Regions from separate parts of the Streptomyces sp. NPDC051921 genome, predicted to be linked through region 1. Evidence: riboswitches for the same ligand, from Rfam matches in the RefSeq annotation. Region 1 holds a riboswitch; each other region holds the start of a gene.
What was found. A riboswitch is a leader RNA that binds a small molecule or an ion and turns the genes downstream of it on or off. The one in region 1 is predicted to bind cobalamin.
Positions count from the first base shown of each region.

Region 1 (5,158 bases):
GGCCGCGAGCGCGGTCGCCGTCCGGGCCATCACGATGTCCGCGCGCATGCCGTCCACCTCGAACGCGGCGCAGGTCGCCGCGATCTGCAGCAGCACCGCGTCCCCGAGCGTCACCTGCGGCAGCAGCGCCCGCGCGGCGACGATCCGCCCGCGCAGCGCCGCCTCCTCCTCGGCCCAGCGCGCGGCGAACGCCGCCGGGTCGTCCTCGAAGGCGAGCCGCCGCCGCACGACCTCCACCCGCTGCTCGGGCTCCCGGGAGGCCGCGACCTCCACGGTCAGGCCGAACCGGTCCAGCAACTGCGGGCGCAGCTCGCCCTCTTCGGGGTTCATGGTGCCGACCAGCAGGAAGCGGGCCGCGTGCCGCACGGACACGCCTTCGCGCTCGACGTACGAGGAGCCCATGGCTGCGGCGTCGAGCAGCAGGTCGATGAGGTGGTCGTGCAGCAGGTTGACCTCGTCGACGTACAGGATGCCCCGGTGCGCGTCGGCGAGGAGCCCCGGCTCGAAGGCCTTCACGCCCTCCGCGAGCGCCCGCTCGATGTCCAGCGCGCCGACCAGCCGGTCCTCGGACGCGCCGACCGGGAGCTCCACCATCCGCGCGGGCCGCGCCTCCTGCGCCCCCTCGCCGTGCGGGCCGTCCGGGCAGCCCGGGTCGGGCGCGGCCGGGTCGCAGCTGAAGCGGCAGCCGGCGACCACCGCGACCTCCGGCAGCAGCTCGGCGAGCGCGCGGACCGCCGTGGACTTGGCGGTCCCCTTCTCGCCCCGGACCAGCACGCCGCCCACCGCCGGGCTGACGGCGTTCAGCAGCAGCGCGAGCCGCAGGTCGTCCATGCCGACGACGGCGGTGAACGGGTAGCGGGTACTCATCGGGCGGTCACTCCTTCGGGTCGTACGGAGGTCGGGGCGGGCGTCGCGAGCGGGGCGGTCACGGCGCACCCGGCGGCACGAACGGCAGCCCCTCCGGCGCGCCCTTCTCGATCAGGCGGAGCAGCGCGTCCGTGTCGGCGTGCTCCTCGATCAGGTCGCCGAGGCGGTCGAGCTGTTCCTCCCGGAGGGCGCCGAAGGAGGTGTCGGGGGCCGGGACGAAGCGGCGCCCGGCGGCCGCCGCGACCTCGCGGAGGAAGGCGCGGCGGAAGGCGTCGCTCTCCAGGGAGCCGTGCCAGTGGGTGCCCCAGACCGCGCCGACGCGGCAGCCGTCCAGGAAGGGGGCGCCGCCGAGGACCTCCGCGACGCCGTGGTGGATCTCGTAGCCCTCGACCCGCTCGCCGAGCGCCTCGCCGACCGGCCGGGCCAGCGTCTTCTCGGGCGCGAACCGGACCCGTACGGGCAGCAGGCCGAGGCCGTCGACGGTGCCGGCCTTCGACTCGACCTCGTCGTCGATGCGCTCGCCCAGGGCCTGGAATCCGCCGCAGATGCCGAGCACCGGGCGGCCCTCGGCGGCCCGCCGGGCCAGCGCGTCGGCGAGGCCGCGCTCGCGCAGCCAGGCGAGCGCCCTGACGGTGCCGCGGGTCCCCGGCACGACGACCAGGTCGGCGTCGACGAGTTCCTCGGGCCGGTCCACGAAGCGGACGACGACGCCCGGTTCGGCGGCGAGCGCGTCCACGTCGGTGAAGTTGGACATCAGGGGCACGGCACAGACGGCGACGCGCAGCACGTCCGCGCCCAGCGGCGGCGCCACGACCGACTCGCGCACGGCGCCGCGCAGCGAGACCCGCAGGCCGTCCTCCTCGTCGATGCCGAGGCCGTGCGCGTACGGCAGGACGCCGAAGGTGCGGCGCCCGGTGAGGCCGTGCAGCATGTCCAGTCCGGGTTCCAGCAGGGTCACGTCACCGCGGAACTTGTTCACGAGATAGCCCGCGACGAGCGCCTGGTCCTCGGGCGCCAGCAGTGCCGTCGTCCCGAAGAACTGGGCGAACACCCCGCCCCGGTCGATGTCGCCGACCACGACGACGGGCAGCCGCGCGGCCCGTGCGACGCCCATGTTCACGATGTCCGTGCGCCGCAGGTTGATCTCGGCCGGACTGCCCGCCCCTTCGCAGATCACGGCGTCGTACGTGCCCCGCAGTTCCTCCAGGCACGCCAGAACCGGCTCGAAGAGCTCCTTCTGCCGGCCGCCGTGGTAGCCGCGCGCGCTGAGCTCGCCGACCGGCTTGCCCATGAGCACGACCTGGCTGGAGCGGTCGCTGCCGGGCTTGAGCAGCACCGGGTTCATCAGCGCGCTCGGCTCGACCCGGGCCGCCTGCGCCTGCATGGCCTGCGCGCGCCCGATCTCCGCGCCGTCCCGCGTCACGAAGGAGTTGAGGGACATGTTCTGTCCCTTGAAGGGTGCGACCTTCAGCCCCTGCCGGACCAGCCACCGGCAGATGCCGGCCGTGACGACGCTCTTGCCCGCGTCGGACGTGGTCCCGGCGACGAGCAGCCCCCCGCCTCTCATACGTTCCTCCGCTTCCTCAGCGCGCACGCGATGGTCCGGCCGCCCACACAGGCGGCCAGGGTCAGCCAGGTCACCCGGCGGGACAGCCGGACCGCCCGGTCGATGTCGGTCACCTCGACGGCCCGCCCCGTCCCGTTGAGCACGGGCCGGTGCTCGATCCGCCCGCCGTACGACAGGGTCCCGCCGAGCCGTACGCCGAGGGCTCCGGCGAACGAGGCCTCCACCGGTCCCGCGTTGGGGCTGGGGTGCCGCCCGGCGTCCTCGCGCCAGGCCTTCGCCGCCCCGCGCGGGTTCCCGCCGGCGACGGTGGTGAGGACGGCGGTGAGCCGGGCGCCCGGCCAGCCGGCGAGGTCGTCGAGCCGGGCCGAGGCCCAGCCGAAGCGACGGTAGCGGGGGGACCGGTGGCCGACCATGGCGTCCAGGGTGTTCACCGCCCGGAAGCCGAGCAGGCCGGGCACGCCGGCCACCGCGCCCCAGAAGAGGGCGCCCACGACGGCGTCGGAGGTGTTCTCGGCGACGGACTCAACGACCGCGCGGGCCATCGCGGGCCCGTCGAGGGCCTGCGGGTCGCGGCCGACGAGGTGCGGCATCCGTTCCCGGGCCACCTCCAGGTCGCCGGCGGCGAGCGCCCCGCCGATCGCACGGGCCTCGCGCCCCAGGGTCGTACCGCCGACGACGGCCCACACGGAGGCGGCGGTCAGGGCGACGGATGCGGCGCGGCTGCCCCGCAGGGTCCGGGCGGCGAGGGCGCCGAGCGCGACGGTTCCGCCCGCGCAGACGGCGGTGTGCAGGGCGCCCCGGCCGCGGTCGTCGCGCCACAGGACCCGTTCGACCGCACCGGCCGCGCGGCCGAACGCGGCGACGGGATGGCCGCGGCGCGGATCGCCCACGAGCAGGTCGACGGCGAGGCCGGCGGCGGCTCCGTACGCGAACACGCGGGAGGGACGGGGGGTGCGGGCACGGGAAGGTCGGGGGCCGCGGCCGGGCATGGCACTGTGTCCTCACTCAGGGTCCGCGCCCTGGCTCGACGTGACCGGCGGCGAGAGTTCCTGACTCCCGGCCCGTCGGGGCCGGTCACAGTGGCGGGACCGTGCCGGATTCGCACCGGACTTCCTCTGCTTGCCGCCGTAATGGCTTCGGCAGTCCACCACGCTCCGCGAACACCCGTCAACTCACCCTTGACCTGCGTCGCGTCACTGTGCGAAGCACCACAAACACGGCGGCCGGGCGGCCCCGCACCCGTGGTGGGGGGCCGCCCGGCCGGATGGTCCGTCGAGCGTCAGGCGACGATCAGATAGATGCCGTACGCGACGGCCGCCGCGCACAGGGCGAAGCAGAGGTAGGCGCCGGTGCGGGCCAGGGTGGCGGAGCCGCCGTTCGCCGCGGCCTCCTCCTGCTTGCCGAGGCCGACGACACCGAGGGTGAAGAGGGCCACGAGGGCGACGGTGGCCACGAGGCTGACTCCGAAGACGGAGCCGAGAGCTGCCCAGTCGATCTTCATGCTTGGTTCCAGTTCCTTAGACCGCGGCGGCGGGGGCCGGGGGAGCGGCCGGGTCGGTCGGGCCCGGGGCGGGGATGGTGGCCTTCAGGTCCTCGTCCGCGACGGCGGCGACGGAGCCGGCCGGCGGCGGGGTGACGGCCGCGATGGCGGTGGTGACGACACCCGCGGGCTCGGTCCCGGTCTCGACGTCGTTGACGTTGTTGTGGTCGACGACGTGACGACGGGAGAGGAGCCAGATGCCGAGGCAGGAGGCGACCAGGAAGGCCGCGACCGTGTAGACGCCCCAGTCGCCCTGACGGGCGACGTACTCGGCTCCCGCTCCGACCAGGCCGGCGGCCGGCAGGGTCAGGCCCCAGGCGACGAACATGCGGGTGGCGGTCGACCAGCGGACCACACCGCCCTTGCGGCCCAGGCCCGCGCCCATGACGGCGCCGGAGACGGAGTGCGTGGTCGAGAGGGAGAAGCCGAGGTGGGAGGAGGCCAGGATGACCGTGGCCGCGCTGGTCTGGGCGGCGAAGCCCTGCTGCGGCTGGAGGTCCGTGAGGCCCTTGCCCATGGTGCGGATGATGCGCCAGCCGCCGAGGTAGGTGCCGAGCGCGATCGCCGTGCCGGCGGAGACGATGACCCAGACGGGCGGGTTGGAGCCGGGGGCGAGGGTGCCGCCGGCGACCAGGGCCAGGGTGATGATGCCCATGGTCTTCTGCGCGTCGTTGGTGCCGTGGGCGAGGGAGACGAGACCGGCGGAGGCGATCTGGCCGGCCCGGTAGCCCTTCGCCGTCGCCTTCTCGGGCGCGTTCTTGCCGAGGCGGTACGTCAGGCGGGAGGCGAGCATCGCGGCCACGCCGGCGACCACCGGGGCGGCGATCGCGGGGATGAGCACCTTCGTCACGACGACCTCGCCGTTGACGCCGCTGATGCCGATCGAGGCCACGGTCGCGCCGATGAGGCCACCCATCAGGGCGTGGGAGGAGCTGGACGGCAGTCCGACCAGCCAGGTCACCAGGTTCCAGAGGATCGCGCCGACGAGCGCGGCGAGGATGACTTCGGGCTGGATCCCCTCCTCGTTGACCAGTCCCTTGGAGATCGTGTTGGCGACCTCCACCGACAGGAACGCGCCGACGAGGTTCAGCACGGCGGACATGGCCACCGCCGTCTTGGGCTTGAGGGCACCGGTCGAGATGGTCGTCGCCATCGCGTTGGCGGTGTCGTGGAAACCGTTCGTG
Region 1 is NZ_JBFAXU010000007.1:57,307-62,464, reverse strand. It holds gene AB0M16_RS11600 (putative cobaltochelatase) at 1-867, opposite strand, end outside; gene AB0M16_RS11595 (cobyric acid synthase) at 926-2,434, opposite strand; gene AB0M16_RS11590 (cobalamin biosynthesis protein) at 2,431-3,423, opposite strand; cobalamin riboswitch at 3,457-3,591, opposite strand; gene AB0M16_RS11585 (hypothetical protein) at 3,714-3,935, opposite strand; gene AB0M16_RS11580 (inorganic phosphate transporter) at 3,952-5,158, opposite strand, start outside.

Region 2 (5,158 bases), on a different contig from region 1:
GGCGCGGCGGCGCATCAGCCAGAGGAAGAAGGGGCCGCCGGTGAGCGCGGTGAGGACGCCGACGGGGATGTCCTGGGGCGCGGCGACGGTGCGGGCGGCGAGGTCGGCGAGGACGAGGGCGACCGCGCCGCCGAGGGCGGCCACCGGCAGCAGCCGGCGGTGCGGTGCGCCGACGGCCATGCGGGCGGCGTGCGGGACCATCAGGCCGACGAAGCCGACGGCGCCGCTGGCCGCGACCATGACGGCGGTGACGAGGGAGGCGAGGACGAAGACGAGGGCGCGGAAGCGGGCGGTGTCGAGGCCGAGGACGGTGGCGCCCTCCTCGCCGACGAGCAGCAGGTCGAGCGGCCGGGCGAGGGTGAGCAGGAGGCCGGTGCCGAGCGCGAGGACGGCGGCGGGCAGCACGAGGCCGTCCCAGCGGGCGCTGCCGAGGCCGCCGAGGGACCAGAACAGCGCCTCCTGGAACTGTTCGGGCCGGCCGGCGACGACCAGGAGCAGGGTGGTGAGCGCGGACAGGATGTAGGAGACGGCCACGCCGGCGAGCACGAGCCGGGCGCCGGTGAGGGTGCCGCCGCGCCGGGCGAGGGCGTAGACGAGGACGAGCGAGAGCAGGGCGCCGGCGAAGGCCCCCGCGGGCAGGGCGACGGTGGTGGTGACGCCGCCGGCGGCGCCGAGGACGAGGACGCACACGGCGCCGGCGGAGGCCCCGGAGGAGATCCCGAGCAGGAAGGGGTCGGCGAGCCGGTTGCGCACGAGGGCCTGGAGGACGGCGCCGACGACGGCGAGCCCGGCGCCGACGACGGCGCCGAGCAGGACCCGGGGCAGCCGGACGTCGAGCACGATCGTCCGGTACGGGGAGGGCCCGGCCCGCCCGGTCAGGGCGTCGAGCACCTGGCCGGGCGGGACGCGGACGGAGCCGAGCGCGAGCGAGGCGACGACGGCCGCCGCGAGCGTCACGAGCAGTCCGGCGACGACGGCCGGGTACCGCTTCGCCGGGCTCATCGCGCGGGGTGCAGCTGGGTGGCGAGCTTGTCGACGGCGGCGGGGGCCCGGACGCCGAGGACGGTGTCGGAGAGCGGCATCACGGCGAAGCGGCGGTTCTTGATCGCGGGGACCTCGCGCAGGGCGGGGTCGTCGAGGAGGCGCCGCTTCTTCTGCTCGACGGTGGTGGAGCCGTAGTCGTAGATGACGACGACCTCGGGCTTGCGGGCGACGACCTGTTCCCAGGTGGCGTCGCCGAAGGCCTTGTCGAGGTCGGCGAAGACGTTGCGGCCGCCGGCGCGGGTGATGATCTCGTTGCCGATGCCCTTGCCGCCGGCGGTGAAGGCCGTCTTGTCGCCGCTGTCGTAGACGAAGACGGAGACGGGGGCGACGCCCTTGAGGCGCCGTTCGGCGGCGGCGACGGTGTTCTTCGCGGTGGCGGCCCAGGTCGCGGCCCGGTCGGCGGCACCGAAGGTGCGGCCGACCTCGTCGACCTCGCGGTAGAGGTCGGCGAAGGAGCTCCTGCCGCTGGGGCAGTACTCGGTGTTGAGGCGGGTGGCGATCCCGGCGCGCTCCAGGTCGGCGCGGCTCCGGCCGGCCGTGGCGTCGAAGGCGGAGGCGTACCCCCCGTAGACGAAGTCGGGGTTCGCGGCGAGCAGGGCCTCCTTGGAGGGGTACTCCTTCGCGAGCACGGGGACGGCGTCGTAGGCCTTCTTGTAGGAGGGGAGGACGGCGTCGTCCAGGTAGGCGGTGCCGACCAGGGACTTCTCCAGGCCGAGGGCGAGCATGACCTCGGTGACGTGCTGGTTCATGGTCACCGCGCGCTGGGGCGGGGCCTGGTAGGTGGTGCTCACGCCGCAGTTGGCGACGGTGTACGGGAAGCCGGGCGCGGGCCGTGCCGAGGGCTTGGCGGCGGGGGCCGAGCAGGCGGCGAGGAGGGACATGAGCGCGGCGGCGGGCAGCAGTGACGTACGGCGCCAGGACATGACGGAACGGGCCTCCTGACGGGGATCTCCGCGTCCCCGATCGGTGGTGGGAAGGCGGCAGGTCAGTTCCTGGCTTCCATCCCGGGAGGGATGGTCACAGTGGCGGGACCGTGCCGGATTCGCACCGGCTTCCTGGCTCCTGCCGCCCGTTGGTCGCGCTCAGTCTCGCATGATCATCGGAGCGGTCACTCGTACGCCTCGACGACCTTGACCTCTTCCTCCGTCACGACGCCCTCGACGATCGTGTACGAGCGGAACTGGAAGGGGCCCGCGCCGTCGGTGTCGGCGGTGGAGACGAGGACGTAGTGGGCGTTCGGCTCGTTGGCGTAGGAGATGTCCGTACGGGACGGGTAGGCCTCGGTCGCCGTGTGCGAGTGGTAGACGATCACCGGCTCCTCGTCCCGGTCGTCCATGTCGCGGTAGAGCTTCAGCAGGTCGCCGGAGTCGAACTCGTAGAAGGTGGGCGAGCGCGCGGCGTTCAGCATGGGGATGAAGCGCTCGGGGCGGCCGCTGCCGACCGGACCCGCGACCACGCCGCAGGCCTCGTCGGGGTGGTCCGCACGGGAGTGTTCCACGATCTGGTCGAACAGGGCTCGGGTGATGGTCAGCATGCCGACAGGATAAGCAGACGGGCCGCCCCGTACCGAGGAGTGGTACGAGACGGCCCGGATGCCGAGACGGTGCCGGTCAGGAGCGCTTGGCGAAGGCGGCGCCCTCGGGGTTGCGGGCCTTGAGCACCAGGTAGGCGACGGCCAGGAGCAGGCCCCAGACCGGCGCGCCGTACAGGGCGACCCGGTTGTCCGCGTCCATGCCCATGGTCACGACGACCATGCCGATGAAGGCGAGCGAGAAGACGCTGAACCAGATGCCGCCCGGCGCCTTGAACGAGGACTGCGGCAGCTCGCCCCGGTCGGCCTTGAGCCGGTAGCGGATCTGGCAGATCAGGATGACGATCCAGGCCCACATGCCGGAGATGGTGGCGAAGGAGACGACGTAGTTGAACGCCTCGCCGGGCCACTGGTAGTTGATCCAGACGCCGACCGTCATCAGCGCGGCCGAGACGGTGGTGCCGACCAGCGGGGTGCCGGACTTCGTGAGCTTCGTGAAGACCTTCGGGCCCTGGCCGTTGAGCGCGAGGTCGCGCAGCATGCGGCCGGTCGAGTACATGCCCGAGTTGCAGGAGGACAGGGCCGCCGTCAGGACGACGAAGTTGACGATGGCGGCGCCGACGCCGAGGCCCATGCGCTCGAAGGCCGCGACGAACGGGCTGACACCCGGCTTGAACGCGGTCCACGGGACGACCGACAGGATCATGATCAGCGCGCCGACGTAGAAGACGGCGATGCGCCACGGCACGGTGTTGATGGCCTTCGGCAGGACCGTCTTCGGGTCCTTCGACTCGCCCGCGGTCACGCCGACCAGCTCGACGGCGAGGAAGGCGAACATGACCATCTGAAGGGTCATCAGGGTCGAGAAGATGCCGTCCTTGCCGGCGAAGAAGCCGCCGAGGCTCCACAGGTGGGTCACCGAGGCGGTGTCGCCGGCGTCGGAGAAGCCGAGGGTCAGGATGCCCGCGCAGATGAGGATCATGCCGACGATCGCGGTGACCTTGACCATCGAGAACCAGAACTCCAGCTCACCGAAGAGCTTCACGGAGATGAGGTTGGCGCCGTAGAGGATCACGGTGAAGACGAGGGCGGACAGCCACTGCGGGATGTCCCACCAGTACGTCATGTAGGTGGCCGCGGCGGTGACTTCGGTGATGCCGGTGACGACCCAGAAGAGCCAGTACGTCCAGCCGGTCACGAAGCCCGCGAACGGGCCGATGAACTCACGCGCGTACTCCGAGAAGGAGCCCGACACGGGGCGGTACATGAGGAGCTCGCCGAGCGCCCGCATGATGAAGAAGATGACGAGGCCCGCGACGGCGTACGCGAGGATCAGGCTCGGTCCCGCGATGGAGATGCCCTTGCCCGCGCCCAGGAACAGGCCGGTACCGATGGCACCGCCGATCGCGATCATCTGGATCTGGCGTGCGCCGAGTGCCCGGTGGTAGCCCTCGCCCGCCGCGGTGTCCGCGGCCTCGTTGCCGTCGTGCTGCTGGTCGACCTGCGCAGAGGTCATGGTGGTGCGCCTTTCTCCATGCTGATCCGCGCACCGGCCGGCTCGGCCGTCTGTGCTGCGGACCAGGTCCTGATCCCCCCGGATGTGGAATGGAGTGCCACCGGCGGTCAGCCGGTCGAAGCGCCCCCGGGGACAGGGGTGGCGTCCCCGGGTGGTCGTGAAGATTTATCACGCGCTCAACCGTGATCGAGGCCCCTGCGCGTGACCCGGACCACACAAAAAGAGGGATGAAACGGACCCAACAGAGCAAAGCAGGGTTCTTTGATAACGCATTCGTTATCCGGATTTGAGCGTCCGCTGAGCGAACACCCGCCGTCGCGGGTGCTCGGCCGTGCCGGGTGCGGCGACTACGGCATCAGCGTCTCGACGAGCGACTCCTGCAGTCCGCCGAGCCAGAGGTACGCCATCACCATCGGCTTGCGCGGATCGGAGTCCGGCAGCCGGTACAGCTGCTCGCTCTCGTCGTCGTCCGTGACGTCCAGGCGGGTGCCGATGGTCAGCCGCAGGTCGTTGAGCGCGCCGAGCCACGCGCGCGACTCGTCCGGCGTGAGCTTGAGGATCCCGCCGCCCTCGCCGGCCGCGGCCGAGGCGAGCGTGTCGAGGCTGCGGACCACCGCGAGCGCGTCCTCGCGCTTGCGGGCCCGCAGGTCGTTCTCCGTGAAGCGGCGGAAGTCGGCCGCCGCCCGGCGCAGCTCGTCCGTGTCGTCCCCGTACGCGTCGGGGAAGAGCCGGCGCAGGGCCGGGTCGGCGGGCGGCTCGCTCGGCCCCTCGGCGAACAGTGCCGCCAGCGGGTCCTCGCCCTCGACGGGCTCGTCGCCGGGGCCGATCAGCTCCATGAGCTGGACGGCCAGGGAGCGCAGGATCGAGATCTCGACCTCGTCGAGCGCGACGGCCGCGCCGCCGCCCGGGAGGGACTCGAAATGGCCCGCCATCAGCCGCGGTCCTGGGAGAGGGTCGCCCACAGTCCGTAGCCGTGCATCGCCTGCACGTCCCGTTCCATCTCCTCGCGGGTGCCGCTGGAGACCACCGCGCGGCCCTTGTTGTGCACGTCGAGCATCAGCTTGTGC
Region 2 is NZ_JBFAXU010000004.1:49,543-54,700, reverse strand. It holds gene AB0M16_RS06910 (iron ABC transporter permease) at 1-1,002, opposite strand, end outside; gene AB0M16_RS06905 (ABC transporter substrate-binding protein) at 999-1,967, opposite strand; cobalamin riboswitch at 2,010-2,151, opposite strand; gene AB0M16_RS06900 (M67 family metallopeptidase) at 2,153-2,578, opposite strand; gene AB0M16_RS06895 (amino acid permease) at 2,655-4,091, opposite strand; gene AB0M16_RS06890 (DUF2017 domain-containing protein) at 4,439-5,023, opposite strand; gene clpS (ATP-dependent Clp protease adapter ClpS) at 5,023-5,158, opposite strand, start outside.
Region 2: linked by a shared signal. The riboswitch ahead of AB0M16_RS06905 (ABC transporter substrate-binding protein) and the one ahead of AB0M16_RS11590 (cobalamin biosynthesis protein) in region 1 are both predicted to bind cobalamin.

Region 3 (5,158 bases), on a different contig from region 1:
CAAAGGCGCCGGGCGGCACGGAACTTGGCGATCGTCAGGAACTGGTCGGCGGTCGCCGCGTAGCGGAACTCCAGCTGCCCGAGGGCCTGCTCGACCGTCAGGCCGCCGTCGGTCAGCGCCCGCAGATAGGCGACACCGGTCGCGAGCGAGGCACCCAGCTCCTGCGCGGCCGAACCGCCGGCCCCGTGGTAGGGCAGTGCGTCCACGGTGAGGGCGCGCAGCCCCGGGTACGCCTCGGCGCACAGCCGGGCGAGGGCGACCGTGGCGGGGAAGCCGTCGCCGTCGTACGCGGCGCCGGTGCGCGCCTCCGTGCCCAGCGGGTCGGCACCGAGGTTGCCGCGGACGGCCTCGGGAGCGACCCCCCGACGCGTGTGGATGTCGAGGAGTTCGGTGGCCGCGGCCGAGGTCTCCGGGCCGGCCTCCAGGACGACCGGGGCCAGGTCGAGGTAGACGTCGCGGAGGGTCCGGTCCAGCTCGGTCACCGCAATGCCGCCCGGCCCCACGGCCAGCCACAGGGACGTGACGCCGTTCTCGAGGTCGGTGAGCACCGCCTCCGGGTCGGCGGTCACGTGCCGCTGACGCACGTCCCAGCCGCCGGCCGTGTTCCCCTCCGCCCGGCCGGACCGGACGAACGGGGCGAAACCGGGAAGACCGGGATCGGGCGCGCCGTCGGCGGACGTGTAGAGGGGCCGGGCACGCAGGCCGTCCTCCAGCACGGTGGACAGCGCGTCCTCGGCCTCGGTGTCAGGGATGTCCTTGCCCGACCTGCTCAGCACGCCCGCCACGAGGCGCTGCCACTGTGCATGGGTCGCTGCGGAGAACTCGGCGGCCAGGGAAAGGCCGTCGTCAGGCAGCACAGTCATGCCCGGATGCTAGGCCAGATGCACAACGGAGCAGCAGGGTGATCAGCTGTGACCTTGACCTCTCCGGATCGGCCTTGATCAGGCAACACCTTCCGTGCTCGACCGGTCCGTCCCCGGGCGGCGCGCCTCAGCAGCCCACCACCGGCAGCCCCGCGAGCGCCGGATGACCCGGTGCGAGGAACACCGTCCGCGACGGGCCGTCCCCCGGGCGGGGGAACACCGTCTGCCGCCAGCCCAGGTGCCGGAAGAAGGACAGCGCCCCGGCGTCGCGCCGGTCGGGCGCCACCCAGACCCGGTCGTCGACGGCGGGCGCCGTCAACGTGTCCAGGATCCGCGTCGCCACGCCCCGCCCGCGTGCCGCCGGAGCGACCACCAGGTCCGCGATGCGTACGGCGCCGGCGAGCCACTCCTGCGCACGGGCGTCCCCGGACAGCAGTTCCCCCGCGTACGGAACGGGGGTGCGGGTGGCCGTCCCGAACCCGCACAGGAGACTGTCCGCCCGCGCCGTCACGGCCAGGAAACCCGGCGACCGCGCCTCCTCGGCGATCCGCTCGCGCAACTCCCGGGCGTGCCGGTCGTCCTGCCCCGGGATCCGCCCGCGCGCGGCGAGCCGTCGCAGGTGGACGAACTCGTCCGCGAGCGCGAGCGCCGACTCTCCCGGGTAGACCACCGTCGTGATGTCCATGAACCGTCCTTGCAGCTGGTGGGGATGGGCAGGGGCCCGGCCCGGGGCGGAGCGCGACGCGCCCGCCCCCGGGCCGGTCGGGGCGAGGAGCGGGATCAGGCGGTGGGGAGCTCACCGCGCACGCTACGGGCGGCCGCCACGAGGTGGTCCAATGAGGCCCGGGTCTCCGCCCAGCCGCGGGTCTTCAGCCCGCAGTCGGGGTTCACCCACAGCCGCTCGGCCGGGATGGCCCGCAGACCGGCGCGCAGCAGGGCCGTCGCCTCCTCGGCGCTCGGGACCCGCGGGGAGTGGATGTCCCAGACGCCGGGCCCGGCCTCGCGGGGATAGCCGTGGGCGGCGAGTTCCCGGGCGACCTGCATGTGGGAGCGGGCCGCTTCCAGGCTGATGACGTCGGCGTCGAGGTCGTCGATGGCCTGGACGACGTCGCCGAACTCGGCGTAGCACATGTGGGTGTGGATCTGCGTGTCCGGCCGCACCCCGCCGGTGGTGAGGCGGAAGGCCTCCGTCGCCCAGGCGAGATAGTCCGGCCGGTCGGCGGCGCGCAGCGGCAGCGTCTCGCGCAGGGCGGGCTCGTCGACCTGGATGACCGCCGTGCCCGCGTCCTCCAGGTCGCCCACCTCGTCGCGCAGGGCGAGGGCGACCTGCCGGGCGGTCTCGGCGAGCGGCTGGTCGTCACGGACGAAGGACCAGGCGAGCATGGTGACCGGGCCGGTGAGCATGCCCTTGACCGGCCGGTCCGTGAGGGACTGGGCGTACGCCGTCCAGCGGACGGTCATCGGCGCGGGGCGGGAGATGTCGCCGGCCAGGATCGGCGGGCGGACGTAGCGGGTGCCGTACGACTGGACCCAGCCGTGCCGGGTGGCCAGGTAGCCGTCGAGCCGCTCGGCGAAGTACTGCACCATGTCGTCGCGTTCCGGCTCCCCGTGCACGAGGACGTCGAGGCCGGTCTTCTCCTGGTAGGCGATCACCTCCTGGATCTCGGCCCGGATGCGTTCCGCGTAGCCGTCGGCGTCGATCCGGCCGGCCCGGAGGTCCGCGCGGGCGCCGCGCAGTTCGGCGGTCTGCGGGAAGGAGCCGATCGTGGTGGTCGGCAGCAGCGGCAGGCGCAGTCGGTCGCGCTGGGCCGCGGCCCGTTCGGGGTACGCCTGCGAGCGGCGCGCGTCGGCGGCGGTGACGGCCGCGGCGCGGGCGCGCACGGCCGGGTTCCGGGTGACGGGGGAGTGCGCGCGGGAGGCGAGCGCCGCGCGGTTCGCCGACAGCTCGCCGGCGACGGCGCCGGCGCCGGCCGACAGGCCCTTCGCCAGGGTCACGACCTCCGCGGTCTTCTGCCGGGCGAAGGAGAGCCAGCGCAGGATCTGCGGGTCGACGTCCTTCTCGGCGGACGCGTCGAGCGGCACGTGCAGCAGGGAGCAGGAGGCGGAGACGTCCACGCGGTCGGCGAGGCCGAGCAGCGTGCCGAGGACGGCGAGGGACTTCTCCAGGTCGCCGACCCAGACGTTGCGGCCGTCGACGACGCCCGCGACCAGGCGCTTCCCGGGCAGTCCGCCCACGGCGGCGAGCGCGCCGAGGTGGGTGGCGGCCGGTCCGGTGAAGTCCAGCGCCAGCCCCTCGACGGGCGCCTTGGCGAGCACGGGCAGGGCCTCCCCGAGCCGGTCGAAGTAGGAGGCGACGAGGATCTTCGGCCGGTCGGCGAGCGCACCGAGGTCACGGTAGGCGCGCGCGGCGGCGTTCAGCTCGGCCGGCGTCCGGTCCTGCACGAGGGCGGGCTCGTCCAGCTGCACCCACTGCGCGCCGGCCGCCCGCAGATCGGCGAGGACCTGCGCGTACACCGGAAGGAGCCGGTCGAGCAGCGTGAGCGGGTCGAAGCCGGCGGCCACGCCGGGCGCCGGCTTGGCCAGCAGCAGGTAGGTGACGGGCCCGACCAGGACGGGCCGGGCCGTCAGGCCGAGCGCGAGTGCCTCGCGCAGTTCGGCGACCTGCTTGGCGGAGTCGGCCGAGAACACCGTGTCCGGCCCCAACTCCGGGACGAGATAGTGGTAGTTGGTGTCGAACCACTTCGTCATCTCCAGCGGGGCCACGTCCTGCGTGCCGCGCGCCATGGCGAAGTACCCGGCGAGCGGATCCGCGGCGACGGCCTCCCGGTGCCGCTCGGGCACCGCGCCCACCATCACGGTGGTGTCGAGGACGTGGTCGTACAACGAGAAGTCTCCGGTGGGGACTTCGCCGACACCGGCCTCGGACAGCTGCCGCCAGTTCGCGGCGCGCAGCTCGGCGGCGACGGACCGGAGGGCCGCGGCGTCGACCCGCCCCTTCCAGTACCCCTCGACGGCCTTCTTCAGTTCCCGCCCGGGTCCCTGGCGGGGATAGCCGTACACGGTGGCCTGAGCGGCCGCGGTCGTGGACTTCGTGCTCACGGAGATCTCCTTCGCGATCTGCATCCCTGAGATCCCGGCGGGACGGGGGCGCGAAGGGGTGACGGACGGGACGGGGACGAGCACGCGCCGCGCGGCGCCGGCGCCCGCGCCGTCGTACGTCTCGTTCCACTCCGACCCGCCCACGAGGTCGCCGGGAGATCCGCGCGCGGAATCGTCCGCGTGCGGGCAACGGGCAGGTCTTCGGACTCGCGGGCACGCCCTCCTGACGGAGGACACCTACTGGCCGTCGCTTCCCAGGCCGTGTGCATCGGCCCAGTGCTGTGTGACGGCGGTCGTTCCCGCTCACCGCTGCGGGGCAGTCCCGGATTCCCACCGGGTTCCCTCTTGCGACGCGCCCGCCTGGATGGCGGGGCGAACCAGCTGCACCGCCACCCTACACGCGGCCCGCCGGGGCCGGGCGGCCTCGGGCCGAACGCGACGGTCCACGTCGGAAGCGGGACCGGCGGGGCGAACCGGCGGCCCGGTCGGCCCACTTGCCGTCCCGTACGGGTGAGCCACTGCTCCCGTGTCCGAAGGAGGAGGCAACCACGTGTTCCCGGGCAGACACGCGCGGGTGATCAAGCCTTTCCCGGCACGTCCGGGCACGCGCCCGGCGGTGATCGATCCCTAGTATTCCGGCACATGTCGCTCTGGCTGCTCAACCACTTCAGCACCTTCACCCTGGCCCTCCTCACCGTCGGCGGGACCGTCGCGCTGGCGGTCGCCGGGAGCGTGCTCGCCCGCCGCAAGTACCCTTCGCTCGCCGAGGGGGAGCACAACGACATGGTCGGGGTGACGTTGGGCATGTTCGGCGCGATCTACGGGATCATCCTCGCCTTCGTGATCGTCACCCTCTGGACGCAGCTGGACAGCACACAGACCATCGTCGCGACCGAGGCCACCGACGTCGCCCTCATCGCGCGCGACGCCGCAGCCTTCCCGCCCCCGGTGCGCGGCCAGGTCGACGCCGCGCTCAGCGGATACGTCCACGCGGTCGTGGAGGACCAGTGGCCCCGGATGCGTGCGGGAGAACCGAGCTACGGGACCACCGCCGTCAAGCTCCAGGCCGTGTTCGACGCGCTCCAGGCGTACGAGCCGAAGACCGCGCGCGAGGAGGTCTTCTACGAGGAGGCCGTCGCCCGACTCAACGACGTCGCCGGCCAGCGCCGGGCCCGCCTCACCATGGCCGAGCAGGA
Region 3 is NZ_JBFAXU010000019.1:43,873-49,030, forward strand. It holds gene AB0M16_RS24270 (methylmalonyl-CoA mutase subunit beta) at 1-863, opposite strand, end outside; gene AB0M16_RS24275 (GNAT family N-acetyltransferase) at 991-1,548, opposite strand; gene metE (5-methyltetrahydropteroyltriglutamate--homocysteine S-methyltransferase) at 1,644-3,962, opposite strand; cobalamin riboswitch at 4,158-4,309, opposite strand; gene AB0M16_RS24285 (DUF4239 domain-containing protein) at 4,605-5,158, shown strand, end outside.
Region 3: linked by a shared signal. The riboswitch ahead of metE (5-methyltetrahydropteroyltriglutamate--homocysteine S-methyltransferase) and the one ahead of AB0M16_RS11590 (cobalamin biosynthesis protein) in region 1 are both predicted to bind cobalamin.